DNA from 3 places in the Bacillus cereus group sp. BfR-BA-01316 genome. Region 3 is predicted to be linked to each of the others. Evidence: predicted binding sites of a transcription regulator. Region 3 holds the regulator's gene; each other region holds the start of a gene.

Region 1 (11,166 bases), on a different contig from region 3:
TGAGTTTGTCATTGAAGGCGTACATACAACAATCCCGTTCCATTTGCAATTGCTAGATCATCCTGATTTTGTAAAAGGTGAGTTTAACACGAAATTTTTGGAAGAGCATGAACTTGTGACGCAGTGATACATTAAAGGAGGTTTTTTTCATGGCTGAACATATGTTAGATATGGGTCAAGATACAACTCTTGGGAAAGTAGAAATTGCACCAGAAGTAATCGAAGTAATTGCAGGTATTGCAGCTGCTGAAGTAGAAGGTGTAGCGGCAATGCGTGGTAATTTTGCTACAGATGTTGTTGAGAAGTTAGGTAAGAAAAATCATGGTAAAGGTGTAAAGGTTGAATTAGCAAACGAAGATATTATTGTTGACCTTTATGTTGTGATGTATTTTGGTGTAGCAATTCCGGTTGTTGCACAAAAAATTCAAGACAATATTCGCCAAGCGCTCTTTACAATGACAGGACTTGAGCCAAAAGAAGTGAACGTTCACATCGTTGGCGTAACATTCGAAACACAAAAAACAGAAATCGAACCAGTGTAAGGGTGAAAAAAAGGTGCCTAGTAAAATAGGCATCTTTTTTATCGTTTCATTTCTTCACAAATTAAAATCCTCTAATTATTATACTATTTCAAAAAATGAGAAACATAAAAGAGAATGTTTCATTTTTCCAAAAAACGTACATTGTGATAAGATATGGAACTTGAAGTTAATCTTTTTATTATTTTTCAGCCTTGTACCCCGTGTGTGAAACGATAAATTGTGTTATTATCATTGTATTATAAGGTTGGAAAATCAATGAAAACTGCAAGAGTAAGTGAATTGACGGCTTATAAATTATAATAATATAACAAAGCATAAGGAAAGACTTGAAGTATAAAGGAGAGTTACAATGAAACGTAGGACGGCTAGAGAAAGAGCAATGCAAGCATTATATCAAATGGATATTACAGGAGAATTAGAACCGAAAGTAGCGGTGGAAAATACGCTAGATGAAGGTGAAGAAACAAATGAGTTTCTAGAATCACTTGTTGTAGGATTTGTAGACAACAAAGAAGAGATTGACGCAGCAATTCGTCAAAATTTAAAAAAGTGGAAGTTGGAACGTATTAGTATTGTTGATCGCAGTATTTTACGTGTAGCTGTGTGTGAGATGAAATACATGGAAGAAATTCCGCACAATGTAACAATTAACGAAGCAATTGAAATCGCAAAAACATTTGGGGATGAGGAATCTCGTCGTTTTATTAACGGCGTTTTATCTAATATAAAAGATACACTGTAATTTCTTTAAGGGGGAAACTTAAAATGGTAGCAGTAATCATCAAAGGAAATGAAGTTGCGGAGAAAAAACGAGCACAATTAAAAGAAGAAGTTGTGAAGTTAAAAGAGCAAGGGATTGTACCAGGATTAGCAGTTATTTTAGTTGGAGAAGATCCAGCATCTCGTTCTTATGTAAAAGGAAAAGAAAAAGGCTGTGAGCAAGTGGGAATCTATTCAGAGCTAATTGAACTTCCTGAAACGATTACTGAGGAGCGTTTGGTTGCTGAAATCGATCGCTTAAATGGAGACGACCGCATTAATGGCATATTGGTACAATTACCTTTACCAAAACATATTGAAGAAAAAGCTATCATTGAAAGAATTTCACCGGAAAAGGATGTAGATGGATTTCACCCAATCAGCGTAGGACGTATGATGACGGGACAAGACACATTCCTTCCATGTACACCGCATGGCATTTTAGAATTAGTAAAAGAAACGAATCTTGATATTTCTGGAAAGCATGTTGTTGTAATTGGAAGAAGTAATATTGTTGGTAAACCAGTGGGGCAACTGTTTTTAAATGAAAATGCAACTGTCACATATTGTCATTCTAAGACGCAAAATATAAAAGAATTATCGAAGTTAGCTGATATTTTAATCGTAGCCGTTGGACGACCGAAAATGGTAACAGCTGACTATATTAAAGAAGGTGCGGTTGTAATTGATGTTGGTGTTAACCGTTTAGAAACAGGCAAACTTTGTGGTGATGTTGATTTTGACAATGTATTAGACGTTGCAGGTTACATTACGCCTGTGCCAAAAGGGGTCGGCCCAATGACTATTACAATGCTTCTTCACAACACTGTGGAGTCTGCAAAGCGTGCAGGTGTTGTTTGTCAATAATTTGAATCGGCTATGAGGAGAGAGAAATGGAGAAACAATATTTAACCGTTACAGCATTAACACGCTATATTAAAACAAAAATAGAGTATGATCCGCATTTACAGTCTGTTTGGTTAAAAGGAGAAATTTCCAACTTTAAATATCATAGTCGTGGTCATATGTATTTTACATTGAAAGATGAAAATGCAAGAATTGCAGCGGTTATGTTTGCGGGTCATAATCGTAACATTAAATTCAGACCGGAAAATGGAATGAAAGTACTTGTAAAAGGAAAGATTTCTGTTTACGAGGCGAGTGGTTCTTATCAAATTTATATTCAAGACATGCAGCCTGATGGAATTGGAAACTTACATTTAGCTTATGAGCAATTAAAAGTTCGTTTAGAGGAAGAGGGCTTGTTTTCTCAAATTTATAAAAAAATAATTCCTCCGTATGCTAAAACAATAGGTGTAATCACGTCGCCAACAGGAGCAGCAATTCGCGATATTATAACAACAATTAAACGTCGTTATCCAATTGGAAATGTTATTGTGTTTCCTGTACTTGTACAAGGGGAGTCAGCAGCTCCCTCGATTGTACAAGCAATTCGTACAGCGAATGAAATGGGAGATATTGATGTTTTAATTGTTGGACGTGGTGGAGGCTCTATTGAAGAATTATGGGCCTTTAATGAGGAAGTAGTTGCAAGAGCAATTTTTACAAGTGAGATTCCGATTATTTCGGCTGTAGGCCATGAAACAGATTTTACAATCGCAGATTTTGTCGCGGATTTACGTGCACCAACACCGACTGCAGCAGCTGAGCTGGCGGTACCTAATACTATAGAGTTACAAGAAAAGGTATTACAAAGAACTCTGAGATTGCAAAGAGCAATGAGAGAGAGAGTACATAAAAAAGAAGAAAAACTGCAAGTGTTACAAAAATCTTACGCGTTCCGTTATCCAAGGCAAGTGTACGAGCAAAAAGAAGAGCAGTTAGACAGGGCTCTTGAACAACTTGTTTTAGCGAAAGAGCGTTATATAGATAAAAAAGTAAATCAATTAAAGCAACTTTCATTTTATTTAGAAAAGCACCACCCATCTCAAAAAATTATACAAACGAAAACGGCAATTGAAACGTTGCAAAAGCAGTTGCAACGTGAAATGCAAACATTACTTCAAACGAAGGAGTTCGTATTTGTGAGAGCGGCTCAAAAGCTTGAGGTATTAAGCCCGCTTAAAGTAATGATGAGAGGGTATGGGCTTGTATACGATGAAGAGAAACAAGTATTAAAAAGCGTGAAAGATGTTAGCCTTGGAGATGCTGTTTCGGTTCAATTACAAGATGGAATACTAGATTGTAGCGTATCAAGCATAGAGGAGCGTGAATTGAATAATGGAAAATAAGTTAAGCTTTGAAGAAGCAATTTCGCAGCTTGAGCATCTCGTTTCTAAGCTTGAACAAGGTGATGTACCTTTAGAGGAAGCGATTTCTTACTTTAAGGAAGGCATGGAATTATCTAAGCTTTGTGATGAGAAATTGAAAGATGTACAAGAACAAATGGCAGTTATCCTTGGGGAAGATGGAGAGCTTAAACCGTTTACTGCTTTAGGAGATGAAGCATAGTGACACATATAGCTTTTGATGCTTTTTTGAAAGAGAGTAAAACTTTCGTAGAAGAAAAGCTTGTAAGCTATGCAAATGAATTACAATGTCCAAATGTGCTTCGTGAAGCGATGGCATATTCTTTGGAAGCGGGTGGGAAACGTCTCCGCCCGTTACTTTTATTTGCAACGTTACAAGCGTTTGGGAAAGAAAGAAATCTTGGAGTGGGTGCAGCTTGTGCCCTTGAAATGATTCATACATATTCGTTAATTCATGATGATTTACCTTGTATGGATGATGATGATCTAAGACGAGGAATGCCTACAAATCATAAAGTATTTGGTGAAGCAATGGCAGTTTTAGCAGGAGATGGTTTGTTGACATATGCTTTTCAAGTTATTATGGCATATGAGCAAAAAGAAATCTCTGCTGAAAAAAAAGTAAGACTTGTACTTGAGCTTGCGAAAGCAGCAGGACCTGAAGGAATGGTTGCTGGACAAGTGGCAGATATGGAAGCTGAAGGAAAACGACTTACAATTAATGAATTAGAGTACATCCATAAGCATAAGACAGGTAAACTGCTTGAGTTTGCTGTACTTGCAGGAGCGATACTTTCTGAAGCTACAGAAGAGCAAGAAGAGAAGTTACTTGCATTTGCGAAATATATCGGTCTAGCTTTCCAAATTAGAGATGATATTTTGGATGTAGAAGGAACAGAAGAAGAGATTGGAAAACCGATTGGTAGTGATGCTTCCAATGAAAAGAGCACATATACGACGTTATTTACTGTAGATAGAGCAAAATCTATTTTAGAGGAGAAAATTGCAAAAGCAAAAGATTCTATTAGCTCCTTACAATTACAAGATGAATATTTACTATCAATTTGTGATTTAATCGCAAAACGTAATAACTAATATAACAGCGTTTTCATTTGTTGAGTCATTCATCATTTTATGATATAAATGTAGGAAAAGGTTTTTCTTTTCTTGTTATTGGCAAAAATATATGTAGATTACATTGCCGTTATCACTTCGTGTTAGCGGCTGTTTTTTTCATCACGTAAAGAAATATGATGTATAATATGATAAGTGAAAAAATGGAAGTGTTTTCTGAAAGCAGGACAAGATAAGAAGAATAGAAAAGATAATTTCTTGTGTTGTTTAAATGTTTCTTATAATATTTGACATGTTGACAGATTATGAAATGAAAGTGAGTGATCCATGTGGATCTAACGCAAATTCAAAACCCTAGTTTTTTGAAAGATATGTCTATCAGTGAACTAGAGGGGTTGAGTGAGGATATTCGTAAGTTTTTAATTGAAGAGCTCTCTCAAACAGGTGGACATATTGCACCTAATTTAGGTGTAGTAGAACTCACAATTGCTCTGCATAAATTATTTGATAGTCCGAAAGATAAGTTTTTATGGGACGTAGGACATCAATCCTATGTACATAAAATTTTAACAGGGCGTGCGAAAGAATTCGGCACATTAAGGCAATACGAAGGTCTATGTGGTTTTCCAAAACGCTGCGAGAGTGAGCATGATGTTTGGGAAACTGGTCATAGTTCGACGTCGTTATCTGCTGCAATGGGAATGGCTCTAGCACGTGATTTAAAGAAAACGGAAGAATACGTTATACCAATCATTGGCGATGGTGCATTAACAGGCGGAATGGCTTTAGAGGCATTGAACCATATTGGGCATGAAAAAACGGACATGATTGTTATTTTGAATGACAATGAAATGTCAATTGCACCAAACGTCGGTGCACTTCATAATGTACTTGGTCGTTTACGTACCGCAGGGAAGTACCATTGGGTAAAAGATGAACTAGAGTATATATTGAAGAAAATCCCAGCAGTCGGCGGGAAAGTTGCTGCGACAGCAGAGAAAATAAAAGATAGTCTAAAATATTTACTAGTATCAGGCGTCTTTTTTGAAGAATTAGGCTTTACATATTTAGGTCCGGTCGATGGGCATGATTATGAAAAGTTATTCGAAACGTTGCAATATGCAAAGAAAACAAAAGGCCCAGTACTTGTTCATGTTATTACGAAAAAAGGAAAAGGTTATAAACCAGCTGAGAGTGACGTTATTGGAACTTGGCATGGAACAGGACCGTATAAAATTGAGTCAGGTGACTTCGTTAAACCGAAGGAAGTTGCACCAGCATGGAGTGCTGTTGTTAGTGAAACAGTGCTTAAGCTAGCGAGAACGGATGAACGTATCGTTGCAATTACGCCTGCAATGCCTGTTGGATCGAAACTTGAGAAATTCCAAAAAGAATTTCCGAATCGTATGATTGATGTAGGTATTGCAGAGCAGCATGCTACAACAATGGCTGCTGGTATGGCAACGCAAGGAATGAAGCCATTCTTAGCAATTTATTCAACGTTTTTACAAAGAGCATATGACCAAGTTGTTCATGATATTTGTCGCCAAAATTTAAATGTTTTCATTGGAATAGATCGTTCTGGATTAGTTGGAGCAGACGGTGAAACGCATCAAGGTGTATTTGACATCTCGTTTTTACGTCATTTGCCGAATATGGTACTTATGATGCCGAAAGATGAAAATGAAGGACAACATTTAGTATATACAGCGATGCAATACGAAGATGGACCGATTGCTTTACGTTATGCACGCGGCAATGGACTTGGAGTTCAAATGGATGAAGAATTAAAGGCGATTCCAATTGGTACATGGGAAACGTTAAAAGAAGGCACACAAGCAGCAATTTTAACGTTTGGTACGACAATCTCGATGGCAATGGAAGCAGCTGAGCGTCTTGAACAAGCTGGAGTATCAGTGAAAGTAGTGAATGCTCGCTTTATTAAGCCGATGGACGAAGCATACTTACATGAGCTTTTAGGGAAAAATATACCGATTTTAACGATTGAAGAGGCTTGTTTAATCGGTGGCTTTGGAACGGGAGTAGTTGAATTTGCTTCTGAGAACGGATACCATAGTGCTTTAATTGAACGAATGGGTATTCCTGATCGCTTCATAGAGCATGGTAGTGTAACAAAACTGTTAGAAGAAATTGGTTTAACGACAGATGCTGTTGTAGACCGTATTCATACAATGATTCCATCAAAACAAAAAAGGGCGTAACAAATGAGCGTAAAAAAAGAAAGAGTAGATGTACTATTAGTAGAGCGAGGACTTATAGAAACGCGTGAGAAGGCTAAACGTGCTGTTATGGCAGGTCTTGTATATGCGAATGAAATGAGACTCGATAAGCCAGGGGAGAAAATCTCGCAAGATACGGAGATTACGGTGAAAGGGCAAGTTATGCCGTATGTAAGCCGTGGTGGTTATAAGCTTGAAAAGGCATTAGAAACATTTCAACTTGATTTACAAGATAAAGTTATGATAGATATTGGTTCATCAACTGGTGGTTTTACAGACTGTGCGCTTCAAAATGGGGCGAAGTTATCCTACGCATTAGATGTAGGATATAATCAACTTGCGTGGAAATTGCGTCAAGATGAGCGTGTTGTTGTGATGGAACGAACGAACTTCCGTTACGTGACACCGGCAGATTTAGAGCGTGGTTTACCGCAGTTTGCAAGTATTGATGTTTCATTTATATCATTAAGGCTTATATTGCCGGTTTTAAAAACAATGCTTATGCCAAATGGTGATGTAGCTGCATTGATTAAACCTCAGTTTGAAGCTGGACGAGAACAAGTCGGGAAAAAAGGCATTGTTCGTGATAGAAAGGTACATGAAGCTGTCGTGGAAATGATTGTCGATTTTGCTCTTAAGGAAGGCTATAATGTCGAAGGTTTAACATTCTCACCAATTACGGGTGGAGATGGAAATATTGAATTTTTAATTCATCTAAAGTGGCACGGTGAGCGTGAGAATGGCGAAAATCATTCTCCAGTTTCTATTGAGCAAGTTGTTACAGAAGCGCATGATGTTCTAAAACAAAAAGGGAAAGGGGAATAACATATGTTGTTCCTCTTTTTGTTGTAATCCTATAATGATTGTTTTTATAATTGTAAAAACAATTGTGTACAAGTAACGGATTATACGTTAACATAAATAAATGAAGTATACCAATGTTTAAACTATGGTAAGAGATAGTGTGAGGTGCAAATGTATGAATAAAGGTCAGCGCCATATTAAAATCAGGGAAATTATTGCGAACAAAGAAATTGAAACACAAGATGAACTAGTTGATATTTTACGTAATGTGGGGTTTAATGTAACGCAAGCAACAGTATCGCGCGATATTAAAGAACTGCACTTAGTGAAGGTGCCGTTACATGATGGTCGCTATAAATATAGCTTGCCAGCAGATCAACGATTTAATCCGTTGCAAAAATTAAAACGAAATCTAGTGGATTCATTTGTAAAATTAGACACGGCAGGACATATGCTTGTGCTAAAAACATTGCCTGGTAACGCTCATTCACTTGGTGCACTTATTGATCATTTAGAGTGGGATGAGATCGTCGGAACCATTTGTGGTGATGATACTTGCTTAATTATTTGCCGTACACCTGAAGATACAGGTGTTGTCTCTGATCGTTTCTTAAATATGCTGTAACAGAAAAATCTTGTTTACTTTCCTCTGTAAAGTGGAAAGTAAACAAGATATTTTTATTGGCGAAAAATACGGATTTTCAAATACAATACATTATTTTTTTTGAATGAAGTTAGAAAATAGGTGGATTGACCCGTAAAACGAATGTTTGGTACAATGGAGCGGGTTAGAAGAGTAATTTATACATACAAACATACAGTATAACTATTTGAATGAAGAATACTGAGAAAAGCCCTTAATAGGGGATTAGTTTATAACGAGGTGAATGGGGCATTGTTATCGGAATTATCGATCAGAAACTTTGCTATTATTGAGGCATTAAATATTTCTTTTCAAAAAGGTTTAACCGTTTTAAGTGGTGAAACAGGAGCTGGAAAATCTATTATTATTGATGCAATTAGTTTGCTTGTTGGTGGCCGTGGTTCAGCAGAATTTGTTCGATATGGAACAGAAAAGGCTGAGATAGAAGGATTATTCTATGTAGAAGATGACAAGCATCCATGTATCGCAAAGGCAGAAGAGTTAGATATAGAAATAGAAGATGGCATGATTATTTTGAAGCGTGACATCGCTGCGAACGGAAAAAGTGTCTGTCGTGTAAATGGGAAACTTGTTACACTCAGCATATTAAAAGAGATTGGAAAAACGCTAGTTGATATTCATGGACAGCATGAAACACAAGATTTAATGAATGAAGAGCGTCATATGTTTATGCTTGATCATTTTGATGGAAATCGCATTGTTAAACAATTGAACATATATCAAAATGTATATACAGACTATGAGAAGTTAAAAAAACAGCTGAAATCTTTAAGTGAAAATGAACAACAAATGGCCCATCGTCTAGATTTAATTCAATTCCAACATGAAGAAATTCGTAAGGCAGATTTAAAAATGGATGAAGAATATGAATTGACTGAGGAACGATTAAAAATCTCCAATTTTGAAAAGATTTATAAAGCATTAGGAGATGCGTATCGTTCGTTAAGTGGAGACGGACAGGGATTAGATCACGTAAGAAATGCAATGGGACAAATGGAGAGTATTACGCACTTAGATGAAGCGTATCAAGAAAATCATGATTCAATTGCAAATAGTTATTACTTATTAGAAGAAGTTGCATACCAGCTTAGAGAAAAGTTAGATATGATGGAATATGATCCGAAACGTCTAGATGAAATTGAAACACGTTTGAATGAAATCCGTATGTTAAAGAGAAAGTATGGAAATACTGTAGAAGAGATTTTAGCGTATGCTGATAAAATCGAACAAGAAATTTTTACGATTGAAAATAAAGACGTACATATTGAAACGACGAGAAAGCAGTTAACGAAATTAGAAGGTGTTATTGTAAAAGAAGCAACGTTGTTAAGTACTATGCGTCATGAGCTTGCAGACCATCTTACAAGCGCTATTCATAAAGAATTAAAAGAACTATATATGGAAAAAACGAAATTTGAAGTGAGAATTATGAAGAGGGTAGGAAATGTAGAAGAACCTCTCGTGGAAGGAACACCGGTAAAACTTACGGCGGATGGCTACGATCATGTGGAATTTTATATTTCAACGAATCCGGGTGAACCGTTAAAGCCACTTTCAAAGGTCGCTTCTGGCGGAGAGTTATCTCGTATTATTTTAGCTTTAAAAAGCATTTTTTCTAAGCATCAAGGTGTTGCATCTGTTATTTTTGATGAAGTGGATACGGGTGTGAGTGGTCGGGTTGCACAGGCTATTGCGGAAAAAATTTATCGTGTATCAGTAAACTCGCAAGTACTTTGTATTACGCACTTACCTCAAGTAGCTTCAATGGCGGACTCGCATTTATTTATTAGAAAACAAGTGGCTAATGATCGGACGATTACATCGGTTACTGTGTTAAGTACGGATGAAAAAGTAACAGAAATTGCTCGAATGATTTCTGGTGTTGAAATTACAGATTTAACGACAGAGCATGCGAAAGAGCTACTTACGCAAGCGCATCATTTCAAACAGACAGCAGAGGCTATCCAGTAATGGATAGCTTTTTTTCTCAAATGACGATTTCTTAATTCTTCCGGTTATAAATAAAGCACTGCAAGGAGAGATTAAAAAGTGAAGCCAAGAGGCTGAATGTGGGGTAGGAGCGAGGAGAGTGAACAAATTGAAATTAGAAAGATTTCGAAAAATAATAGGTCTTTGTCTCCTTGTTTCTCTAGTTTTTATTGGATGTTTTAAACCGCTTCGAACGTTTATTTCATCGCCGAAGCAACTTGTTGTTTTTGAAGGACAACAATCAGAAATAGCATCATTACCAGTTTTTAAGGCTGCATCTACAAATCGTAATGTATTTACTGTAAGTTCAAATGAACAAGAACTTATGGTAAATTCTCACCAAAATGGTGAAGCTGATATGGTGTTTCAACTTGCTGGTTTTCCAGTGAAAAAAGTAAATGTGAAAGTATTAAAAGATTTTAAAGTTATTCCAGGTGGACAATCAATTGGTGTAAAATTGAACACAAAAGGTGTACTTGTTGTAGGCCATCATTTAATTCAAACTGAAAAGGGTAAAGTATCTCCTGGTGAAACAGCTGGTGTACAGATTGGAGATATGATTACTGAAATCAATGGTAAAACAATTGAAAGAATGAGTGATGTAGCACCATTTATTCATAATAGTGGAGAAACAGGTGAACCGCTTAATCTTGTTTTATTAAGAGATGGAAAATATATTCGTGCTAAGCTAACACCACAAAAAGACAATGGTGAATCCTCTTACCGAATTGGACTGTATATTCGTGATTCAGCAGCTGGTATCGGAACGATGACATTTGTACATCCAGATTCTATGAAATATGGAGCGCTTGGTCATGTAATTT
Region 2 (11,166 bases), on a different contig from region 3:
CTACTTTGGAAATTCATAATAATAAAGCGTTAGAATTGGAAATTACAACAAAAGACGCAAGTTATGTAGGTATTAAAAATGAGGCAGGAAATGATATCTTTAGCGGTACTTTACAGGCAGGCCAGACCCAAAAATATGATTTATCAACAGCGAAAGAGGTAAACCTTAATATAGGAAGTGCACCGAATGTTGAATTTAAATTGAATGGCCAAGTCGTTACATTCCCATTGAATCCGGAAGAGAATTATCATCAGAAATTCTTGATTAAAAATCTAGGGATAGGGCAACCTGCACAATAACAGTCATCGCTTCGATGACTTTTTTCAATGAACAAATGTTTTTGACATGATGGAGGAATAGCTGTGAATTTACCAAATAAAATTACAATATCTAGAATCTGCTTAATTCCAATTTTTATGGTAATTATGCTAGCGCCCTTTAACTGGGGCTCATATGCAATTGGTGATGTCAATTTACCAATTCAACATTTAGTAGGAGCACTAATCTTTATAATTGCTTCAGCTACAGATTGGATTGATGGATATTATGCAAGAAAATATAATCTTGTAACGAATTTAGGGAAATTCCTTGACCCGTTAGCAGATAAATTACTTGTTTCTGCAGCACTTATCACGTTGGTAGAGATGCAATATGTACCTGCTTGGATCGTTATTGTAATTATAAGCCGTGAGTTTGCAGTAACAGGTTTACGCCTTGTACTTGCTGGGACAGGGGAAGTAGTTGCAGCAAATCAGCTAGGGAAAATTAAGACATGGACACAAATTATTGCGATTGCAGCATACTTATTGCATGATGTACCGTTAAATTTACTTCATATTCCAGTTGCAGATATTTTCATATGGATTGCATTATTCTTTACCGTTATTTCAGGATGGGATTATTTCTGGAAAAATAAAGATGCTTTTGTAAACTCAAAATAGAAGTTTATGGGGGAATTGGGATGAATGCTGAAATTATTGCGGTTGGAACGGAACTATTACTTGGACAAATTGCAAATACAAATGCCCAGTTTTTATCTGAAAAGTTAGCTTCAATCGGAATTAACGTGTACTACCATACTGTTGTTGGGGATAATAACAAGCGATTACAGAAGGCAATTGAATTGGCTGAAGAACGAGCCGATATGCTCATTTTTACAGGTGGATTAGGACCGACAAAAGATGATTTAACGAAAGAAACAATAGCGTCTAGTTTAGATGAAGAGCTTGTGTATGATGAAAAGGCATTAACATCGATAAGCGATTATTTTAAGCGTACAGGCCGTGAATTTACAGAGAATAATAAAAAGCAGGCGCTCGTTTTAAATGGATCGACTGTATTTGCGAATGATCACGGTATGGCGCCTGGTATGGGGTTAAATAAGAACGGAAAAGTTTATATTTTATTACCAGGACCACCAAAAGAAATGAAGCCGATGTATATAAGTTACGTAGAGCCTTTTTTATGTAAGTTTACAACGGGGGAAAATATTTATTCTCGTGTTCTTCGTTTTTTCGGTATTGGGGAATCTCAATTAGAGGTGAAAGTTCAAGATTTAATTGATGGACAAACGAACCCAACCATTGCACCACTTGCAAATGATGGAGAAGTGACATTACGTTTAACTGCCAAACATCATGATGCTGATGAGGCGGAGAAACTGATTCAGCATGTGGAAGATTTGATTTTAGAAAGAGTAGGAGAATTTTTCTACGGATATGACCAAGATTTCCTTCATTACAAGGTAATAAGGCTATTGAAGGAAAAAGGGTTAACTTTAGCGTGTGCAGAAAGTTTAACAGGTGGTCTTTTTGGAAATCAAGTAACAGAAAATGCTGGTGTTTCGTCTGTATTTAAAGGCGGTGTCATTTGTTATCAAAATGATGTGAAGCAACAAATTTTACATGTACCTGAAGAAGTGTTGCGTACTGACGGCGCGGTTAGTAAACAGTGTGCTCGTTATCTTGCTGAAAATGTAAAGAAACTGTTAAAAGCAGATATCGGAATTAGTTTCACTGGGGTGGCAGGACCGGATGCTTCAGAGCAGAAAGAACCAGGAACAGTATTTATTGGATTGGTGATTAAAGATGAACCAGCTGTAGTCTTCTCGCTTAATTTAAGTGGAAGTCGTCAACAAATTAGAGAACGCTCTACAAAATATGGATTTTATCATTTATTTAAAAAGCTAGAAGAGATATAAATTTCTTCTAGCTTTTTTTTGTTGGAAAACCTAGTTTTATTCGATATAAAATAAAAAATCGAATAAATGTTCGATTTTTGTTGGCAAATTGAATTGAAAATAGGTATAATAAGATTAGCAATTTAGTTAAGGAGGAATTTTGAATGAGCGATCGTCAAGCGGCATTAGATATGGCGTTAAAACAAATAGAGAAGCAATTCGGTAAAGGTTCAATTATGAAATTAGGAGAACAAGCGGAGCGTAGAATTTCTACAATTTCAAGTGGTTCTTTAGCACTTGATGTGGCACTAGGGGTAGGCGGATACCCACGTGGCCGTGTTATTGAAATTTATGGACCTGAAAGTTCAGGTAAAACAACAGTTTCATTACACGCAATCGCGGAAGTACAGCGTCAAGGTGGACAAGCAGCGTTCATTGATGCGGAGCATGCAATGGATCCTGTATATGCACAAAAATTAGGTGTTAACATCGATGAATTACTATTATCACAGCCTGATACAGGGGAGCAAGGACTAGAAATCGCAGAAGCACTTGTACGAAGTGGCGCGGTTGATATTATCGTAATTGACTCTGTAGCAGCTCTTGTACCGAAAGCTGAGATCGAAGGGGACATGGGTGACTCTCACGTTGGTTTACAAGCACGTTTAATGTCACAAGCACTTCGTAAACTTTCAGGTGCAATCAACAAATCAAAAACAATCGCAATCTTTATCAACCAAATTCGTGAAAAAGTTGGGGTTATGTTCGGGAACCCAGAAACAACTCCAGGTGGTCGTGCATTGAAATTCTATTCAACTGTCCGTCTTGAAGTACGTCGTGCTGAGCAATTAAAGCAAGGTAATGACATCGTTGGTAATAAAACGAAAGTAAAGGTAGTTAAAAATAAAGTAGCACCGCCATTCCGTGTTGCTGAAGTTGATATTATGTACGGAGAAGGTATTTCAAGAGAAGGTGAAATCTTAGATATGGCTTCTGAACTTGATATCGTTCAAAAGAGCGGTGCTTGGTACTCTTATAATGAAGAACGCTTAGGACAAGGTCGTGAAAATTCGAAGCAATTCTTAAAAGAGAATACGGATTTAAGAGAGGAAATTGCCTTCTTTGTTCGTGAACATCACGGAATTGGTGAAAACTCTGGTGTTGAAGACACGGAAGATTCAACTCGTCAAGATTAAAAAATAAAAGACACGGTCCCGTGTCTTTTATTTTTTAATCCACTATGAAAGCGTTGTATATAGCTGAAGATAAAATATTTATTCTATCCAAAAGGCTATGTGTAAAGGGGAATATTCATATATTTTAAGTGAATGAATTGGGATTTTCTAAGGTTTTCCAGGATAATATGCCGTCTATTTTTTTAATCCATATAAGATTCAGGGCTGAAGGTAAAGAAAGTAAAAGTAGACAACGCTTGACAATGAAAATTGCGATAGATACAATGAGAATGTATATTTTTTCTTATATACGATACACTCTTCTCAAGAAGAGAAGTAATATTCGGAGTAAGACTTAAATCTTGCCGAAATAATAATATGACATTTTAATTGTGAAATGAAGAAAGTCCCTTAAAAAAGCGGGGCGACGGTCTTTGCTGTACGTTGTAATTCAATGTACATGCCGACAGTCTTTTTTCATTCATAGCAAGGGGAGGTGAAATCATGAGTAGTACAGTTTGGATACTCATCTCCATTTTGCTTGCAACAGTCGGTGCAGTTGTTGGCTTTTTTGTTCGAAAGTCTATTGCTGAAGCGAAGATTAATGGTGCAGCTAATGAAGCAAAACGTATTCTAGACGAAGCGAATCGTGATGCTGAAGCACTTAAGAAAGAAGCGCTTTTAGAAGCAAAGGATGAAATTCATACACTTCGTACAGAAGCTGAATTAGAAATTCGTGACCGTAGAAGCGAATTACAAAAACAAGAAAATCGTTTAATGCAAAAAGAAGAGAACCTTGATCGTAAAGACGAAACGCTCGATAAGCGCGAGCGACAGTTAGAAAAGAAAGAGGAATCTCTTGTAGCGAAACAACAACAGATTGAAGAGTTGGAAAGCAAAGTGGGAGAGTTAGTTCAAAAGCAACAAACGGAATTAGAGCGCATTTCCAATCTGACCCGCGAACAAGCGAAAGCAATTATTCTTGGTAAAGTGGAAAGTGAAGTTTCTCATGAAATTGCCGTTATGGTAAAAGAAAGTGAAGTTCGCGCGAAAGAAGAAGCGGATAAGAAGGCAAAAGAGATTTTATCTCTTGCAATGCAAAGATGTGCAGCTGATCATGTTGCTGAAACAACCGTTTCGGTTGTAAATCTTCCAAATGACGAAATGAAGGGACGTATTATCGGACGTGAAGGTCGTAATATTCGTACGTTAGAAACGTTAACAGGTATTGACCTTATTATCGATGATACACCAGAAGCGGTAATTCTATCTGGATTTGACCCGATTCGTCGTGAAACAGCTCGTATCGCTCTTGATAAACTAGTACAGGACGGACGTATTCACCCAGCGCGTATTGAAGAGATGGTCGAAAAATCAAGACGTGAAGTGGACGAGTATATTCGTGAAGTCGGAGAGCAAACAACGTTTGAAGTGGGTGTTCATGGCTTACATCCAGATTTAATTAAAATTTTAGGTCGTTTAAAATACCGTACAAGTTATGGACAAAACGTCTTAAAACACTCTATGGAAGTTGCATACTTAACTGGACTTATGGCAGCGGAGCTTGGTGAGGATGAAAAACTAGCAAGACGTGCTGGTCTATTACATGATATCGGAAAAGCAATCGATCATGAAGTAGAAGGTAGTCACGTTGAAATTGGTGTTGAACTCGCAACGAAATATAAAGAGCATCCTGTTGTAATAAACAGTATCGCATCTCACCATGGTGACACAGAACCAACTTCTATCATTGCAGTTCTAGTTGCTGCAGCAGATGCATTATCAGCTGCAAGACCGGGAGCTCGTAGTGAAACGCTTGAGAACTACATTCGTCGTCTTGAAAAGTTAGAAGAAATTTCAGAGTCTTATGAAGGCGTAGAAAAATCTTTCGCAATTCAAGCAGGACGTGAAGTTCGTATTCTGGTAAAACCAGATACAATTGATGATTTAGAAGCTCATCGTTTAGCTCGTGATATTCGAAAACGTATTGAAAATGAACTGGATTATCCAGGACATATTAAAGTAACTGTTATTCGTGAAACACGTGCAGTGGAATACGCAAAATAAAGTGGTGAAACACCACTTTATTTTTTTGTGTTGGAATTGGGTAAAATAAAGGAAACTATTTATAAGCAGTATGCAAGTGAAAGAAACTTATAATAGATAAATTGTAACTGTTGTAAGGAAATAGCTTCAAGTTATAGTATGATAATAAAAAATGTAGTACATAGAAAGGGTAAGACATATGAGAATATTATTTGTTGGGGATGTAGTAGGATCTCCTGGTAGAGACATGATTCAACAGTACGTACCGGCATTAAAGAAAAAGTATACACCCACAGTAACAATTATTAATGGAGAAAATGCTGCGGGTGGACGTGGAATTACGGAAAAAATATATCGAAACTTTTTAGAGTGCGGGGCACAAGCGGTTACGCTTGGAAACCACGCTTGGGATAACCGTGAAGTATTTGAATTTATTGATGATGCAAAATATCTTGCAAGACCAGCTAACTTCCCAGAAGGAACGCCGGGAAAAGGGCTTATCTTTGTAAATTGTAATGGAACAGAAGTTGCAGTTATTAACTTACAAGGACGTACTTTCCTTCCTCCAATTGATTGTCCATTCCGTAAAGTGGATGAGTTAATCAGCATTGCAAAAAAACGTACAAACATTATCTTTGTTGATTTTCATGCTGAAACAACAAGTGAGAAGCAGGCGTTAGGTTGGTACGTAGACGGTCGTGCTACAGCGGTAGTAGGTACACATACACACGTTCCTACAGCTGATAATCGTATTTTACCAAGCGGAACAGCTTATATTACAGATGTTGGTATGACAGGCCCATATGATGGGATTTTAGGTATGGATCGCGAAGCAGTATTGAAGAAGTTTTTAACGAACTTACCAGTGCGTTTTGAAGTGACGAATGGTAGAACGCAATTAAGTGCAGTGTTAATTGATGTGGATCCTAATACAGGGAAAGCGAAGAAAATTGAGCGTATTTTAATTAATGATGACCAACCGTTTTTTGACTGATTTTTAACGAAAAGTTAGAGAATTTATTATATTTTAATTTTTTAGAAAAATTACAGAAATTTAGCAGGAATACGTGCCATTCCTCGTGAATATAAGTTAAAGTGAAATAATTGCTATTACTTTTTATAGAAACGAGGAGGAAACGCGGAATGGAAATATTAAAAGTTAAAGCAACGTCGGTCCCTAATTCTGTAGCTGGTGCACTTGCAGGTGTTATTCGCGAACGCGGAACAGCAGAAATTCAAGCTATTGGTGCAGGTGCATTGAACCAAGCGGTAAAGGCAGTAGCAATTGCAAGAGGATTTGTAGCGCCTAGCGGTTTGGACTTGATTTGTATCCCAGCGTTTACAGATATTATGATTGATGGTGAAGAGCGTACAGCGATAAAATTAATTGTAGAACCTCGTTAAGTTGAAACAACCTGTTTGCATGTATGCAAACAGGTTGTTTTTATAGTGGAGGAATGAAAATGAAAATTTTTGATGCTCATTGCGATGTACTCTTTCAGTTATGGAGTGCAAAGGGAAAAAAAGACTTTCAAAACGATTCACAATTACATATTACATTTGAACAATTAAAGAAAAGAAAAGGAAGTATACAATGCTTTGCTATATATGTACCAGAAACAGTAGCGTATGAAAAGCGTTTTGAAGTTGCGCTGCAAATGATAGATATTTTTCATAATGAAATTCTATCGCTACCAGGAATGAAGTTTATTCAGACAAAAAATGATATTAACATGCTAAAACAGGACGAGATTGGAGCATTATTAACATTAGAAGGATGCGAAGCAATTGGAAAAGAAGCGATGAAATTACGTTTGTTTTATCGCTTAGGTGTACGTTCCTTCGGATTGACATGGAACTATGCCAATCTGTTAGCTGATGGAGCGCTAGAGGCACGTGGAGCAGGTTTAACTACATTTGGTAGAAAAGTTGTACAAGAACTTAATAAGTTACATTTATGGACCGATGTGTCTCACTTAAATGAAAGGAGCTTTTGGGATGTTATTGAAATTGCACAAAATCCGATTGCATCTCACTCGAACTGCCATCACCTATGCCAGCATCCACGCAATTTGAATGACGAACAAATAAGGGCTCTCATAAATCGAAATAGCATTATTGGAGTTACTTTTGTACCGCAATTTTTAACGAATGAAAGACGAGCGAATGTAACGGATATATTAAGGCATGTGGAATATATTTGTTCATTAGGTGGAGAAAAAAATATAGGGTTTGGTTCTGATTTTGATGGGATTTTAGAAACTGTTATAGGTGTAGAAACGTATAAGGATTATGAAAATATAATTAACCAACTTTGTAAAAAGTATAGTGAATCAATGGTAGAGCATTTTTTGTATAAAAATTTTATTGATCGTATTACTTTCTAATTATTTATTTTTAAAAAAATCAGAAAAATTAAAAATTATTCGTAGTAATTTATTGATTTTTTTAAGACCTAATACTAGAATGGTAAACGAAATAGCATTATACTAAAGATTCAGGGAAAACAGAAGAGGCATAATTTGTGTCCATTGTAGTTTATTTGCATAAAAAATGCTAAACTATTACTGTAAAAAAATACACTACAATGAATGCAGCCAAAAGGGGTGTAGGAGATGATTAGTCAACTTTCATGGAAAGTTGGAGGCCAACAAGGTGAAGGAATTGAAAGTACAGGAGAAATCTTCTGTATTGCATTAAACCGATTAGGATATTACCTATACGGTTACCGCCACTTCTCATCACGTATTAAAGGCGGCCATACAAATAATAAAATTCGTGTAAGTACAACAGAAGTACGTGCGATCTCAGATGATTTAGATATTTTAATTGCTTTTGATCAAGAAACAATTGATTTTAACTTCCACGAACTACGTCCGGGCGGAATTGTAGTTGCGGATGCGAAATTTAATCCGACAATACCTGATAATACAGATGTAAAGCTATATGTGATACCGTTTACAGATATCGCTTCAGAATTAGGTACATCTTTAATGAAAAACATGGTTGCTGTTGGGGCATCTAGTGCGGTATTAGGATTAGACGAAACAGCTTATTTAGAGGTTGTTGAAGAAATCTTTGGTCGTAAAGGAGAGCAAGTCGTTCAAAAGAATATGGAAGCAATTAAACGTGGCTCTCAATACATGAAAGAATTGCTTGGTGAGAAAGTAAACATGATGCAGCTTGAAAAAGCTGACGGTAAGAAACGCATGTTTATGATTGGAAACGATGCAATCGCATTTGGTGCGGTAGCTGGTGGTGCTCGCTTTATGTCTGCATATCCAATCACACCTGCATCTGAAATTATGGAATATTTAATTAAAAAGTTACCGAAAGTCGGCGGAACAGTAATCCAAACTGAGGATGAAATCGCAGCTTGTACAATGGCGATTGGTGCAAACTACGCTGGTGTTCGTACATTAACAGCATCTGCTGGTCCTGGTCTTTCTTTAATGATGGAAGCAATTGGTTTAGCAGGTATTACTGAAACACCGCTAGTTATCATTGATACACAACGTGGTGGTCCAAGTACGGGCTTACCAACAAAACAAGAGCAGTCTGACTTAATGGCTATGATTTACGGAACGCATGGTGAAATTCCAAAAATCGTAATGGCACCAAGTACAGTTGAAGAAGCTTTCTATGATATTGTAGAAGCGTTTAACCTAGCAGAAGAATATCAAGTGCCTGTTATCTTCTTAACAGATCTACAGCTTTCTTTAGGAAAGCAAACAGTAGAACCACTTAAGTTAGATAAAGTTGAAATTCGTCGCGGTAAGCTTGATTTAGAAGTAGAATTACCAGAACGTGAAAATAAAGCATACTTCAAGCGTTATGAAGTAACAGAAGATGGAATTTCACCACGTGTTTTACCTGGTATGAAAAATGGTATTCACCATGTTACAGGTGTAGAACATGATGAAACGGGTAAACCATCTGAATCAGCGTTAAATCGTAAAGATCAAATGGACAAACGTTTCCGTAAAATGGCGAACTTGCAGTTTAATACCCCTATTTACAAAAATGCTAAGCATGATGACGCAGACGTATTGTTAGTTGGCTTTAACTCAACTCGTGGTGCGATCGAAGAGGCAATGAAGCGTTTGGAACAAGAGGGAATGAAAGTAAACCATGCCCATGTACGTTTAATTCATCCGTTCCCAACAGCTGAAATCGATCCACTTGTGAAAAAAGCGAAGCGTGTTGTAGTGGTAGAAAACAATGCAACTGGTCAGCTTGCTAACATTATGAAAATGAATCTTGGCAATGGTGAGAAAATTTCTAGTCTTTTAAAATACGATGGAAATCCATTCTTGCCGAAAGAGATTTACAACGAATGTAAAAAAGGGGTTGTATTAAATGGCAACATTTAAGGACTTTCGTAACAGTGTAAAACCAAACTGGTGCCCAGGTTGCGGAGACTTCTCGGTGCAGGCTGCGATTCAGCGTGCGGCAGCTAACGTTGGTTTAAATCCAGATGAGCTAGCTGTTATTTCTGGTATCGGCTGTTCCGGTCGTATTTCAGGGTATATTAATTCATATGGTTTGCATAGTATTCACGGACGTGCTCTTCCGATTGCACAAGGTGTGAAAATGGCAAATCGTGATTTAACAGTTATCGCATCAGGTGGTGACGGTGATGGTTTTGCGATTGGTATGGGACATACAATCCATTCTATTCGTCGTAACATTGATATTACGTACATCGTAATGGATAACCAAATTTACGGATTAACAAAAGGTCAAACTTCACCACGTAGTGAAGCTGGATTTAAAACGAAAAGTACACCACAAGGTTCAATTGAACCATCACTAAATGTTATGGAAATGGCTTTAACAGCCGGTGCGACATTTGTGGCGCAAAGCTTTTCAAGTGATTTAAAAGAATTAACGCAAATTATTGAAGCTGGTATTAACCATAAAGGCTTTTCATTAATTAATGTATTTAGTCCATGTGTTACTTACAATAAAGTAAATACTTACGATTGGTTTAAAGAGAATTTAACGAAACTAAGTACAGTAGAAGGATATGATCCATCTAACCGCATGATGGCTATGCAAACATTAATGGAAAAGAACGGGTTAGTAACAGGTTTGATTTATCAAAATACAAAGCAGCCTTCTTACCAAGAGCTTGTAAAAGACTATAGTGAAAAGCCTTTAGTGCAAGCTGATTTGAATATGGATCAGAAAATGTTTGATGAGCTTGTTGCTGAATTTATGTAATGATCGGAGAGAAGGTTGCCACTTGGCAACCTTCTTTTTGAGGGAATAAAAATAATTAATAGATTTGTTTACTTAGAAAATTCAGAATGATAAAATAATATATAAATCGTTGTATAAAAATAGCATGTTCATTAACTGTGAAATGTAATGTAGGATAAGGCTTTTTCTTCGTTAAAGTTGGCTAAACGTTCTATACTATGATAATGTGTATAGGGATAAAGCAATATGCTTTTCAATAGGACAAGATGAAATAATAAAAAGGGAATGTCTATTTGTGTGGGGAAGACTTCATTCTTACGGATGATTAGATCGATTACTCAAGTTTCAAAGGGCAAGTTATCTCTCAAGCTATCTAACATCATTGAGATGGGTCTAAGCGCATTAAAATGGACTACAGAGAGTGTGTATAGTTAAGGGTGAAAGGAGATTACCGATGAACGAGCAACAACGATTAGCAAGTCGACAAGCAAATTCCTCTACGAAAAAAGAAGAGAAAGATTATAGTAAATACTTTGAAAGTGTATACCAACCACCTTCCTT
Region 3 (11,166 bases):
TGACACGTACGACCAATCTGGATGTGACACCCCTGTAATAATCGCTTTTGTAATTTCGCCAGCTGTATCCTTTATTCCTTCTAGCGGTACTCCGGAAAATGCCCATACATATAGAACTACAAGTGCAATAAAAATAATCCAACGATATAAACTCGGTTTCCTTGGTTTCGGTACCACCATCTTCAGTTCACTCATCATAATTTCTCCCGTAACAATGTACTTATATAGTCAATTACCAATACAACAACGAGTGTATAAATAATAATAGAAGCAGTTTGTTGATATTGTAAAAATCCAAGCGTTCGATCATAATATAATCCAATTCCCCCTGCTCCAACTAAACCTAAAACGGCTGCTGCACGTACATTCACCTCAAATGTATACAGAACATAAGAAACGAAGTGTGCCTTCACCTGCGGGATTACTGCATATACAATCCACTGCACCTTATTTGCTCCTACAGCAGTCATTGCTTCTAATGGACCTGGGTCAATCGATTCGATTGATTCATATAATAACTTCGCAACAAGCCCAACAGAGAAAAAAGTAAGCGCCAAAATACCTGGAAGTGGTCCGATTCCAAAAATCGCTACAAAAATAGCTGCTAATAATAGATCTGGTATCGTTCGAATTAAATTTAAAACGAACCGAGCCGGACCATATAAAGCCATATTTGAAAACACATTACTCGCCGCGAATAATGCAAGAGGAATAGCTAAAATCGCACCTAAAGTCGTTCCAATAATAGCCATACGAATTGTGTCTAACATCGCCGTTGTGATCACCTGAAAATAGCCCCAATCTGGTGGTACCATCTCCTTCAGCAAATCCATCATATTTGGAAAGCCTGTTACAAGTTTCGAAAATGATGCATCTACCTGTACACTACTACCCCACAATAATAAAATGATAATAGTAGCAGTTAACATATGCTTCAGTTTACTTGGTGGTTTCGGTATCGTTTTCGAATGTATCGTCACATCATTCATTTGACCGCCACCTCTAACAATTCACTGTTCTGAATTGAGTTCCCATAAATCTCAGCAAATTTTTCATCCGTTGCCTCTACTACAGATCCATTAAATACAATCTCACCTGCATGTAACCCGATAATGCGCGTCGCATACTCTCTAGCCAAATCAATAGAATGTAAGTTTACAATCATCGTAATTCCCAAATCTTGATTAATTTTCTTTAAATCATCCATTACCTGCTTCGTAGTAAGCGGATCTAAAGAAGCGACAGGCTCATCGGCTAAAATAATTTTCGCCTCTTGCGCAAGTGCCCTTGCAATTGATACCCGTTGCTGTTGTCCTCCCGATAACTCATCAGCCCTCGCATATGCTTTCTCTAATATATTCACTCGTCTTAAGGCTTGAAAAGCAAGCTCTACATCGTCTTTAGGAAATAGTCCTAGCGTTGTACGTAATGTAGAATGATATCCAACACGTCCAGCTAATACATTTTTTAAAACAGTAGATCTCTTCACAAGATTGAAACTTTGAAAAATCATACCAATGTCTCGTCGCATGCATCGTAACTCTTTTCCTTTCGCAGCGGTAATAGATTCTCCATCAATAATAATTTCTCCACCTGTAATTTCATGAAGTCGATTAATCGATCTGAGAAGTGTTGATTTTCCGGCCCCAGATAACCCTACCATAACGACAAACTCGCCTTTTTGAATTTCCATATTAATATTATTCAATCCTTTTGTACCGTTCGGATAAACTTTGGAAACATTTCGAAACTCAATCACGCCTTTTACCTACTTTCTACTTAATTATAAAAGCCGAAAAACGGCCCACTAACTGAAAATACACACACTTCCAGTTAGTCGCCATTTTCAATGAACCTGTAAAATATCCATATGTATTATTGCGTTTTCACTTTCTTTCCATAATCGCGAACGATATCAAATTTACTATCATCAGATTTAATATAACCTTCATGGGAATATACTTCTTTAATAATCTTTTGTCCCTCTTCACTCTTTCCAATTTCGATAAATGCGTCTTGTAATTTTTCACTCCATTCAGCATCTAAGTCGGAGCGTACAGAAATAGTATCGTTAGGAATTTTTTCTGTGAATTCCACAATTTTTGTTTGATCAAACACATTAGGATAGTCTTTTTTTACAATATTACGAGCATCTTGGAACACAACCGCAGCATCTACATCCCCGTTTAAAAGAGCGATAATAGATTGGTCATGCCCTTTTAATGTAACAGGTTTCACATCTTTTAATGGATCTATCCCTTCCTTAACCAATACAGCGGCAGGCCACACATATCCTGCTGAAGATGTTACATCTTGATAACCGATTTTTTTACCTTTTAAATCTTTCACACTATTAATGTTAGAATCTTTCTTTACAACAAACTCAGATTTATAATAATCTACTAAGTCTTTTGTTGGAGCTCCTGTTGCATCATCTACTCCAAATCGTTGTGCTTGTAAAATTACATTTGCGGCCTTTTTCTCATGCGCTAATACATATGCCGTTGGAGGCAAGAAACCTACATCTACTTGTTTTGATGCCATCGCTTCTACAATCGTATTGTAATTCGTCGAAATACTAACTTTTACAGGGATATCTAGCTTATCACTTAACAGTTTTTCTAGTGGTTTTGCTTTCGCTTCTAACGTATCAGCATTTTGCGACGGTACAAATTGAACATTTAACGTCTTGGGCACGTACCCTTTTTTCGTATCTTCACTTTTATTTGCACTCGATTCCTTAGTTCCACACCCACTTAATAATCCCGCTGCTAATACAACCGATGTACCCATTGCAAAAACTTTTTTCAACATGTTAAAGCCTCCATTTCCCTTGTTATAAATTTACTTTTTGTAAACATGTAGAAATATATCACATATTTTCCCACACAATTATTCATTTACAGAATCTTTACACATTCTAAACATTCCAACCAAACTTCATTTCACATATCTGATATGATTAATCGTAAGATAACAATAGAAAAGGTGGATTATGTTGGATCAAAATCGATTTGTAACTATTAACATCTTATTAACGAGCGATATACATGGTAATGTTTATCCGATTCACTATCAAAATAACTTACCAGCAGACGTAGGACTATCCAAAATTTCCACACTCATTAAAAAAGAGCGTTCTACAAATGAGCATGTGATTTTAATTGATAACGGTGATTTCATCCAAGGAACCCCTTTCACTTATCACTATGCTACTTATGAAAAAGATAAAAAGAACCCAATGGCCTTATTAGCTGATTATCTAGATTATGATGCTGCAATTATTGGAAATCATGAATTTAATTATGGGATGGACATATTAAACAATGCTATTTCAACTGCCAATACCCCCTATTTATCAGCCAATATTTTAGATAAAAACATAAAGAAACCGTATTTCGGAAAACCTTACATCATAAAGCAAATTGAGCCCGATATCAAGATTGCTATTTTAGGGATAACAACACATTACATCCCAAATTGGGAGCAACCTCATCATATTGAAGGTTTACTATTTGAAGATGCACTAGAAACAACAAAAAGGTGGGTTTCTTATATTCATGAAGAGGAGAAACCTGATTTACTAGTCGTAGCCTACCACGGGGGATTTGAACGTGATTTACAAACTGGAGAACCTACTGAAGCTTTAACAGGTGAAAATCAAGGATATGCAATGTGTCATGAAATTGACGGTATAGATATTTTACTAACAGGTCATCAACACCGAACGATTGCAAACGCTAAAATTAATGGTGTTACAATTTTACAAGTTGGCTGTAATGGACAATCATTAGGAAAAGTGAAAGTTACATTTGAAAGAAATAATAATGAATGGATGCCGACAGAATGTCATTCAGAAATACTATCTGTGCAGAGGATCCAGGAAGATGAAGCTGTCCTTTCACTTGTGTATGATTACGAGGATAAAACACAAAAGTGGCTTGATCAGCCCATTGGGGTTATTAATGGAGACATGCAAATTTTTGATGCTATACAAACGCGTCTACAAGACCATCCCTTTATTGAATTTATTAATAAAATACAGATGGATGTAGCAGAAGTTTCTATTTCTTGCACAAGTTTGTTTCATAATGAATCTCCTGGTTTTCCAAAACATGTCACAATGCGTGACATCGTGTCTAATTATATTTATCCAAATACATTAAAAGTTATTCGAGTGACTGGGGCAGATATAAAAGAAGCTCTCGAACTCTCCGCCGCTTATTTCACACTACAAGAAGACGGAAACATCATTGTAAACCGTGCCTACTTAGAACCGAAACCGCAGCACTATAATTACGATATGTGGGAAGGGATTTCATACGTATTAAACATTTCAAAACCAATTGGCGAAAGAGTTACTTTTTTAGAATATGATGGACTGCCTATCAACACGAAGCAAGAATACGATGTCGTTATGAATAATTATCGCGCAAGTGGTGGCGGAAACTTCCTTATGTATCAAAATAAGCCCGTTATAAAAGACATACCAATAGATATGTCTGAACTTATCACTAACTATATATTGAAGCATAAAACGATAGAAGCAACAATAAATCATAACTGGAAAGTTATTAAATAGCGAATCTGTCTATTAATATCAAAAAAAGATGGGCTATGCCCATCTTTTAATTTAATTTTGCATTATCTTGCTTTTTTAAAGCTTTTAATTTCGCCGGTGTAACATCCGTTCCTTCTTCGTTAACGACTTTAATTCCTTTTAATTCGTTTAACATATTTTGACGAAATCCTTTTAAATATTGTTCACGTAGCGATTGGCGCTCACGTTGTTCTTCTTCAGTTAAGCCTTCAGCTTTTGCTTTTTTCGCTAAGAAGTTAATGCGTTCAATGAGTTCGTGACTTGGCATCTCGAATCCCCCTTCTACTCAAAACTGATTATTATCATACAATAGTTAGTCCTCTTTATCAAGCAATTGCTTTGTATATTCTACATACCTTCGATGTACAGTTGCTTTTGAAACATCATGACCAAAACCACGAAGTGTTGCTGCAATTTCTTCAAAAGTTAATTCATTCCGGCGTAAACGTACAATTTCCTCAATTGGCACTTCTTTTTTCTCACGTCCTATACTTAAATGACGATTTTTCAAATTATTCTCTGGACGAAATCCTTTCTCTACCGCCCTTTGCATGCCACGTTTAATTTTTAAATTGTGGATCTTTCTTTGATACTCTTCAACAATCCCAATTATATTTAGCACCATCGAATCAGAATCTGAAAGCTGTAATTCACCACTATGCGTGTGCGTATAAACTTTTATCCCCTCTTTATGTAAACAATGCATTAATGCGATCTTTGCATTTCCTCTACCAAGACGCGTTTCATCTTGTATAAGTAGTACATCAACTTGTTCATCTCGAATTGTATCTAGCACTTCTAATATGCCATCACGTTCAATTGTATAACCGCTAGCCTGCTCCTCAATTACCTTTGTAACATCCATTTGATAGCGCTCAGCTAAATGCAATAATTCATCTTTTTGACGCAATAATGATGTTTCCTGTTCTTCTTTTGTTGTGCTCACACGTGCATAAATAATTGCATTCATTTTGAACCCTTCTTTCTCACTATATTTTCCTTATAGTGTATCATAAATTCGCCTTTCGTTCGAACTTATGTTTGTAGAATGTTTTTTCGCATGTTATACTTAATAATAAGAAAAATGAAAGAAAACGAGGTGTTAGAAAACATGGAAAAGTTAACGAAACGCCAGCAAGACATTCTCGACTTTATTAAGCTAAAAGTACAAGAAAAAGGATATCCACCTTCCGTACGTGAAATCGGTCAAGCAGTCGGCCTCGCTTCTAGTTCTACAGTGCACGGACATTTATCACGACTAGAAGAAAAAGGATATATTCGACGCGATCCAACAAAACCACGCGCAATTGAAATTTTAGGTAGCAACCGAATGGAAACAGAAACACAATCTGTTATTCAAGTTCCAATCGTCGGAAAAGTTACTGCCGGTTTACCGATTACAGCAGTCGAAAGTGTAGAAGATCACTTCCCACTTCCAGCTAGTATCGTTGCTGGAGCAGATCAAGTGTTTATGTTACGCATTTCTGGAGATAGCATGATTGAAGCTGGTATCTTTGATGGTGATTTAGTTGTTGTTCGCCAACAGCAGTCTGCATACAACGGTGAAATTGTAGTTGCTTTAACAGAAGATAACGAAGCAACTGTTAAACGTTTCTATAAAGAAAAAGATCATTTCCGTCTACAACCGGAAAACTCTTCACTAGAACCTATCATTTTAAAACAAGTGTCAGTTATCGGAAAAGTAATTGGTGTATATCGTGATTTACATTAAAAATAATAAAAAGAAGATAATACCCTTATTTATATAGGGTATTATCTTCTTTTTATATTTTGATAGATTTCCGTTCATTCAAAAGACTTCATTTCATTAATTATTAACGCGTTTCAATAGTAACATCTCCAGCAGCAGTTTTACCGCTAATCTTTTTACTACCATTACCAATCGTTATATTTTTATTTTCTTCATTAAAAATTGTCACGTCTCCAGCAGCGGTTTGCCCAGTTATAACTGCATCTTGTGGTTTTTCCAATAAAGTAATATCTACATCTCCAGCAGTTGAACTTGCCTCTAAATCATATTTAGAATCATGATCAATAATATCTATATCCCCACTAGCCGTTTTTGCTGTTACTTTCCCTATTACTTTTTTAAAATTCACCTCACCAGCTTTTGTAGAACCCTCTACACTCTTTGCTGTTACATGTTTCAAATCCACTTCTCCGGCGAGTGTTTCAACACTTACGCGGTCACTTTTCACATTACTTATTTCTATTTGTCCAGCGGATGAATTTACTTTTATCTCTTGATAAGAACGTTCAGGTACTAATATAGTCAATGTAGGCGTTTGAAATCCGAAATTGTAAAATGAAAAATCAAATGAAACACCTTTTTCTATTTCCCCTATGACTTTTAATGTGTCACCATCTTCAGCAATACGAATCTCCTGTTTACTTACGTCTCCTGTTTGCTTTACATAAAAAGAGGAATCAGGAGATTTTTGGACAACAATATCTCCAGCATCTAACTTAACTTCTACATTTTTTAGCGTTTCGTTTTTAATAACTTCTTCCTTATTTCCTTTCTCTACAGTTTCTACTGCTTTTTTATATGTTTGTGAAATCCCTATTACTCCAATAATGATACAAGCGATAGCTACTAATAATATTTTTTTCATCATCTACTCCCCTTTTATCATTTTGAAGTTCCATACTACATAGCGTACACATAATCTTTTAAACCACTTCGTACTATAATAAGCTACAATACATAACAATAAACCTACTCCAACAAACGTTATACTAACGAAAAGATCCAACCATATAAAAGTACCCATAAATACTTTTAAAATAACGAAAAATGGTGTCACTACACTAGCAATACCACCGACCCAAAAGGAAAATATAAAAGCTATAATTGCAATTAATGGGCCTAACACAATAATAAAATTAAACAAACTAAGTCCAACCGCTGCCATGACAGCTCTTGTTATATTTGAAGTCGATGGATCCTTTTTCATCTCATCAAAGTGATACAAAGCAAGCAAATCTTTCGCAATTACCTTCGGAGAGCCAAGCCCCTTTATTATTTCTGATTCAGTTTTCCCCTCTTCTATCCCAAACTGAAAGTGCTCTTCATAATCAAATAAAATATCTTGTCGCTCTTCTTCTGGTAACTTTCTAAGATGACTTGATAATTCTTTAAGAAACTGCTCTTTACTCATCCCATTCCACCCCTTCAATAATTTCTTGAACACCTTTAGCAAAATCACGCCACTCTGTTACTAATAACGTAAGTTGCATCTCCCCTTGCTCTGTTAGTTGATAATATTTACGGGGCGGTCCTTCCGTGGATTCTTTTAAATACGTTTGAAAATATCCATCTTTCGTTAAACGACGTAATAACGGATATACAGAACCTTCCGATATTAAAAATTTATTAGAGATTTGCTGAACAAGTTCATACCCATAACAATCCTTACGTTTTACAAGTGCCAATACACACAGTTCTAACACACCTTTTTTAAACTGAACATTCAAGGACAATCCCCCTTTCTTATTTCAGTACTGTTCAATACACGGTACCTATTATATCCATAATATACCATTAGGTACTGTTTATTGCAAGGTACTAAATTATATTTATTCCCTAAATTTATAAAACACAAATATAAAAGCCCGAATAAGATCTTTTGTAACTGACCATTATCCGGGCTATCATTCAACTCGAATTACAATAATACAAGATTTCATTCAATCTTTCTCCTCTATGAACCCACTTCCATTTGTGACCCTAATAAATTTCGAAATACACCTTTTCTCTCTTTAGCCAATTGATTAAATTCACCTTTTTGAACAATTTCACCTTTTCCTAAAACAATAACTTGATCTGCATTGCGGATCGTAGATAACCGATGCGCAATAACAACAATAGTCATCGTTCCTTTCAATCTTTCTATTGCTGATTGGATCTTTACCTCATTTTCAGTATCTAATGCACTCGTAGCTTCATCTAATACTAAAATGGATGGTTGTCTTAAAATAGCTCGAGCTAGTACAAGTCGTTGACGTTCACCACCTGAAAGCCTCACTCCACGATCTCCAATGAGAGTATCAAGCCCTTTTGGAAGCATTCGTACAAATTCAGCTGCCGCCGCAAAATCTAATGCAGTCCAAATTTGTTCTTCACTGGCATACGGATCAATCATCAATAAATTTTCTCTTATGCTTGCATTAAATAAGAAAGGATCTTGTGACACATAACTAATAGCCCGTCTCAATGACAACAAATTTTCACTTGTAAGAGGAGTTCCATCTATTAATACTTGACCTTTCTCTGGTTGAATCAATCCCATTAAAACATCAATTAATGTACTCTTCCCAGCTCCCGAATGTCCCACAATAGCCGTCATGCTATTGATTGGTATTTGCACATTAATATTTTGAAGTGCATACAAATGCTCCTTCTTATTATACCGAAAATAAATATCCTTACATTCAATACCCTGTTCTATACAAATCGGCTTTATATGTTTTTGCTGATGTATATCCTGCATTTCAATCGCTTCATTACATTCCTCTTGTAATTCCCATAATGACTTAAAAGCAGGAATGCTTGCAGCAAGCTGTTCTAAATTAGACTGAATTGTCATAAATCGTGGCCATAGTCTAGAAAAGATAAGTATGATTAATAGTAATTGGGCAGGTTGAGCTTTAAATATACTTACTGATAATAATATAAAAAATGCAATTAAAATAGCCATTGAAACTTTATAAAACAATTGAGAGTTCGATCTTATTCTCATATACTCCATTTGTTCATTACTCATCTTTTCTGTTATAGATTGTAACCAATCCAAACGTGATGCTTCCAAAGTATTACTCTTTATATCTTTAATTCCATTAAAATGATCTGTTATACCAGAAAGATAGCCTTGTGCCAATTTTGAGGTCTTACCGCCTAGTATTCGTGCTTTTTTCATAAAAACACGAGAAGCTACCAAGAATAATAAGCCAAAGCCTAAAACAAATATAGTTATTTGGGGAGATAATAAAAACGCAATCCCCACCTGTATGAATGTAAACAGAATAGCAGCTAACAATTGTAAAATTAAATTAACCCCATAACTTACGCGAGCTAATTCTGTAGTTAATGTATTTATTAGATTTGTTTTCCTTTTCTCTAAAAAAAAACTCCACTTCGCTTTTAGAATCATACTATATGTTTCTATTCTTAATTCTCGTACAAAAGCTTGTTGCGTTCCCGCATCCCTTAGCGTTATGTTTCTTTGTAGTAGATTTTGACCTAACACTATTAGTATATATATACCTAAAATAGAAATTAGACTTGTTGTTTTAGGGAAATCCTGCAAAAATCTATAGACAGGTGCGATAAAAGCAGTCTCCTCACCTATATTGATTATTCCAGTCATACTTATCATAGGAATTAATAAAATAATACCTATCCCTTCAAGTAAACTTATTAAAACCATACCAAACAAATTCACATACAGAATCTTCCCTGCAGAAGAATATAATTTCTTCATAAAATATATAATATGATTCATCGATGTTCCCCCTATAACAAAGCAAGCTCCTTTGTTTTCCTCCAAAGACATAGAAACGGACGTAAAGGAAAATATAAAAAATGAAGAGATTTAGGTAACGGTAATGTTTTTGCATCAATTGGATAAGGATAAAGTTGGCTCAAAATAAATAAAATTTTTTGCTGATTAGACATCAGTGAAAATAAATGTCTACCATGATAAGCAAGTACTTCTTCAGGAACAGGTTCAGAATGCAAGTTTATCGTTTTCTTGAAATAAAACAGTGCTTCTTGTGCTAACTGCTTCGAATGTTTTTTAGCTACTAATTCCGTCATTCTTTCATTTAATCGTGTACCTAGCAATTGTGATGCCAAAATTAATGCTTGTCCTCCTAAATGAAGTATTTGGTATTTTCTCATTAATTTATGAATCTCATTCCAGTTAAGATCTTGATCGACAATTTTTTTTATGTCTACTAACCAACGTAACCTGGACCAACCATGTCTGGCACCATGAGATACAAGAAATAAAAATAAGTCTTCCTTTCCTAACATATATACCGAATTACTCGTAAGTGTACTTTTTCTCTTCTGCTTCCAAAGCTCTTCAAACCCAGGTTCCTTACCCGGTCCGGGATTTAACCTCCAATGAATTTCAAGTTTGATCCGCCTTGTTGGATGGAAAAATGTTATATGGTGATGCCTCCATTTCCAATCACTTAATATCGTTTGAATATAATCATCTTTCACATATCCTTGCTCTAAAAGTAGTTTTTCTACTTTTTCTAAATTTTGAATAGGGATGAGAACGTCCAAATCACAGGATGTTCGCAAAGAAATATCTCCATATAAGTCCTGAGATAGTACAGGACCTTTTAGAAACATCGTACGAATCTCATTTTCATTAAAAAGTTTATTTATTCGTTCCATTTCAGCACTTAAATAAAGCATTTGAAATGTATTATTTTTATATTTTCTATTTAAAGTTTGTACAACATGTGAAGGAATTAGTTCCTCATCTACCTGTTTAATTTTTTGATAAATCACCGGATAAACACGATGA

What was found. Region 3 encodes LexA, which represses DNA repair genes until DNA is damaged. Its sites were predicted from a motif close to CGAACATATGTTCG; they were not measured.
Positions count from the first base shown of each region.
Region 1: a site for LexA is predicted at 8,449-8,462, ahead of recN (DNA repair protein RecN). Genes of this name have one in related genera too.
Region 2: a site for LexA is predicted at 2,260-2,273, ahead of recA (recombinase RecA). Genes of this name have one in related genera too.

Region 1 covers NZ_JAKUGX010000002.1:46,844-58,009, reverse strand. The annotation lists gene accC (acetyl-CoA carboxylase biotin carboxylase subunit) at 1-127, shown strand, start outside; gene MR071_RS01905 (Asp23/Gls24 family envelope stress response protein) at 150-542, shown strand; gene nusB (N utilization substance protein NusB) at 892-1,284, shown strand; gene folD (bifunctional methylenetetrahydrofolate dehydrogenase/methenyltetrahydrofolate cyclohydrolase FolD) at 1,308-2,168, shown strand; gene xseA (exodeoxyribonuclease VII large subunit) at 2,195-3,553, shown strand; gene xseB (exodeoxyribonuclease VII small subunit) at 3,543-3,773, shown strand; gene ispA ((2E,6E)-farnesyl diphosphate synthase) at 3,773-4,666, shown strand; gene dxs (1-deoxy-D-xylulose-5-phosphate synthase) at 4,975-6,867, shown strand; gene MR071_RS01870 (TlyA family RNA methyltransferase) at 6,871-7,710, shown strand; gene argR (arginine repressor ArgR) at 7,865-8,314, shown strand; gene recN (DNA repair protein RecN) at 8,585-10,324, shown strand; gene spoIVB (SpoIVB peptidase) at 10,443-11,166, shown strand, end outside.
Region 2 covers NZ_JAKUGX010000029.1:24,589-35,754, reverse strand. The annotation lists gene MR071_RS19415 (helix-turn-helix domain-containing protein) at 1-299, shown strand, start outside; gene pgsA (CDP-diacylglycerol--glycerol-3-phosphate 3-phosphatidyltransferase) at 363-941, shown strand; gene MR071_RS19405 (competence/damage-inducible protein A) at 962-2,200, shown strand; gene recA (recombinase RecA) at 2,344-3,375, shown strand; gene rny (ribonuclease Y) at 3,859-5,421, shown strand; gene MR071_RS19390 (TIGR00282 family metallophosphoesterase) at 5,600-6,394, shown strand; gene spoVS (stage V sporulation protein SpoVS) at 6,544-6,804, shown strand; gene MR071_RS19380 (dipeptidase) at 6,864-7,787, shown strand; gene MR071_RS19375 (2-oxoacid:acceptor oxidoreductase subunit alpha) at 8,016-9,773, shown strand; gene MR071_RS19370 (2-oxoacid:ferredoxin oxidoreductase subunit beta) at 9,760-10,626, shown strand; gene miaB (tRNA (N6-isopentenyl adenosine(37)-C2)-methylthiotransferase MiaB) at 11,060-11,166, shown strand, end outside.
Region 3 covers NZ_JAKUGX010000034.1:33,783-44,948, reverse strand. The annotation lists gene phnE (phosphonate ABC transporter, permease protein PhnE) at 1-195, opposite strand, end outside; gene phnE (phosphonate ABC transporter, permease protein PhnE) at 195-989, opposite strand; gene phnC (phosphonate ABC transporter ATP-binding protein) at 986-1,759, opposite strand; gene MR071_RS21070 (phosphate/phosphite/phosphonate ABC transporter substrate-binding protein) at 1,876-2,814, opposite strand; gene MR071_RS21065 (bifunctional metallophosphatase/5'-nucleotidase) at 2,999-4,582, shown strand; gene MR071_RS21060 (DUF896 domain-containing protein) at 4,629-4,868, opposite strand; gene MR071_RS21055 (YneB family resolvase-like protein) at 4,914-5,570, opposite strand; gene lexA (transcriptional repressor LexA) at 5,712-6,332, shown strand; gene MR071_RS21045 (DUF4097 family beta strand repeat-containing protein) at 6,436-7,239, opposite strand; gene MR071_RS21040 (DUF1700 domain-containing protein) at 7,240-7,782, opposite strand; gene MR071_RS21035 (PadR family transcriptional regulator) at 7,775-8,098, opposite strand; gene MR071_RS21030 (ABC transporter ATP-binding protein) at 8,326-10,125, opposite strand; gene MR071_RS21025 (nucleotidyltransferase domain-containing protein) at 10,137-11,166, opposite strand, start outside.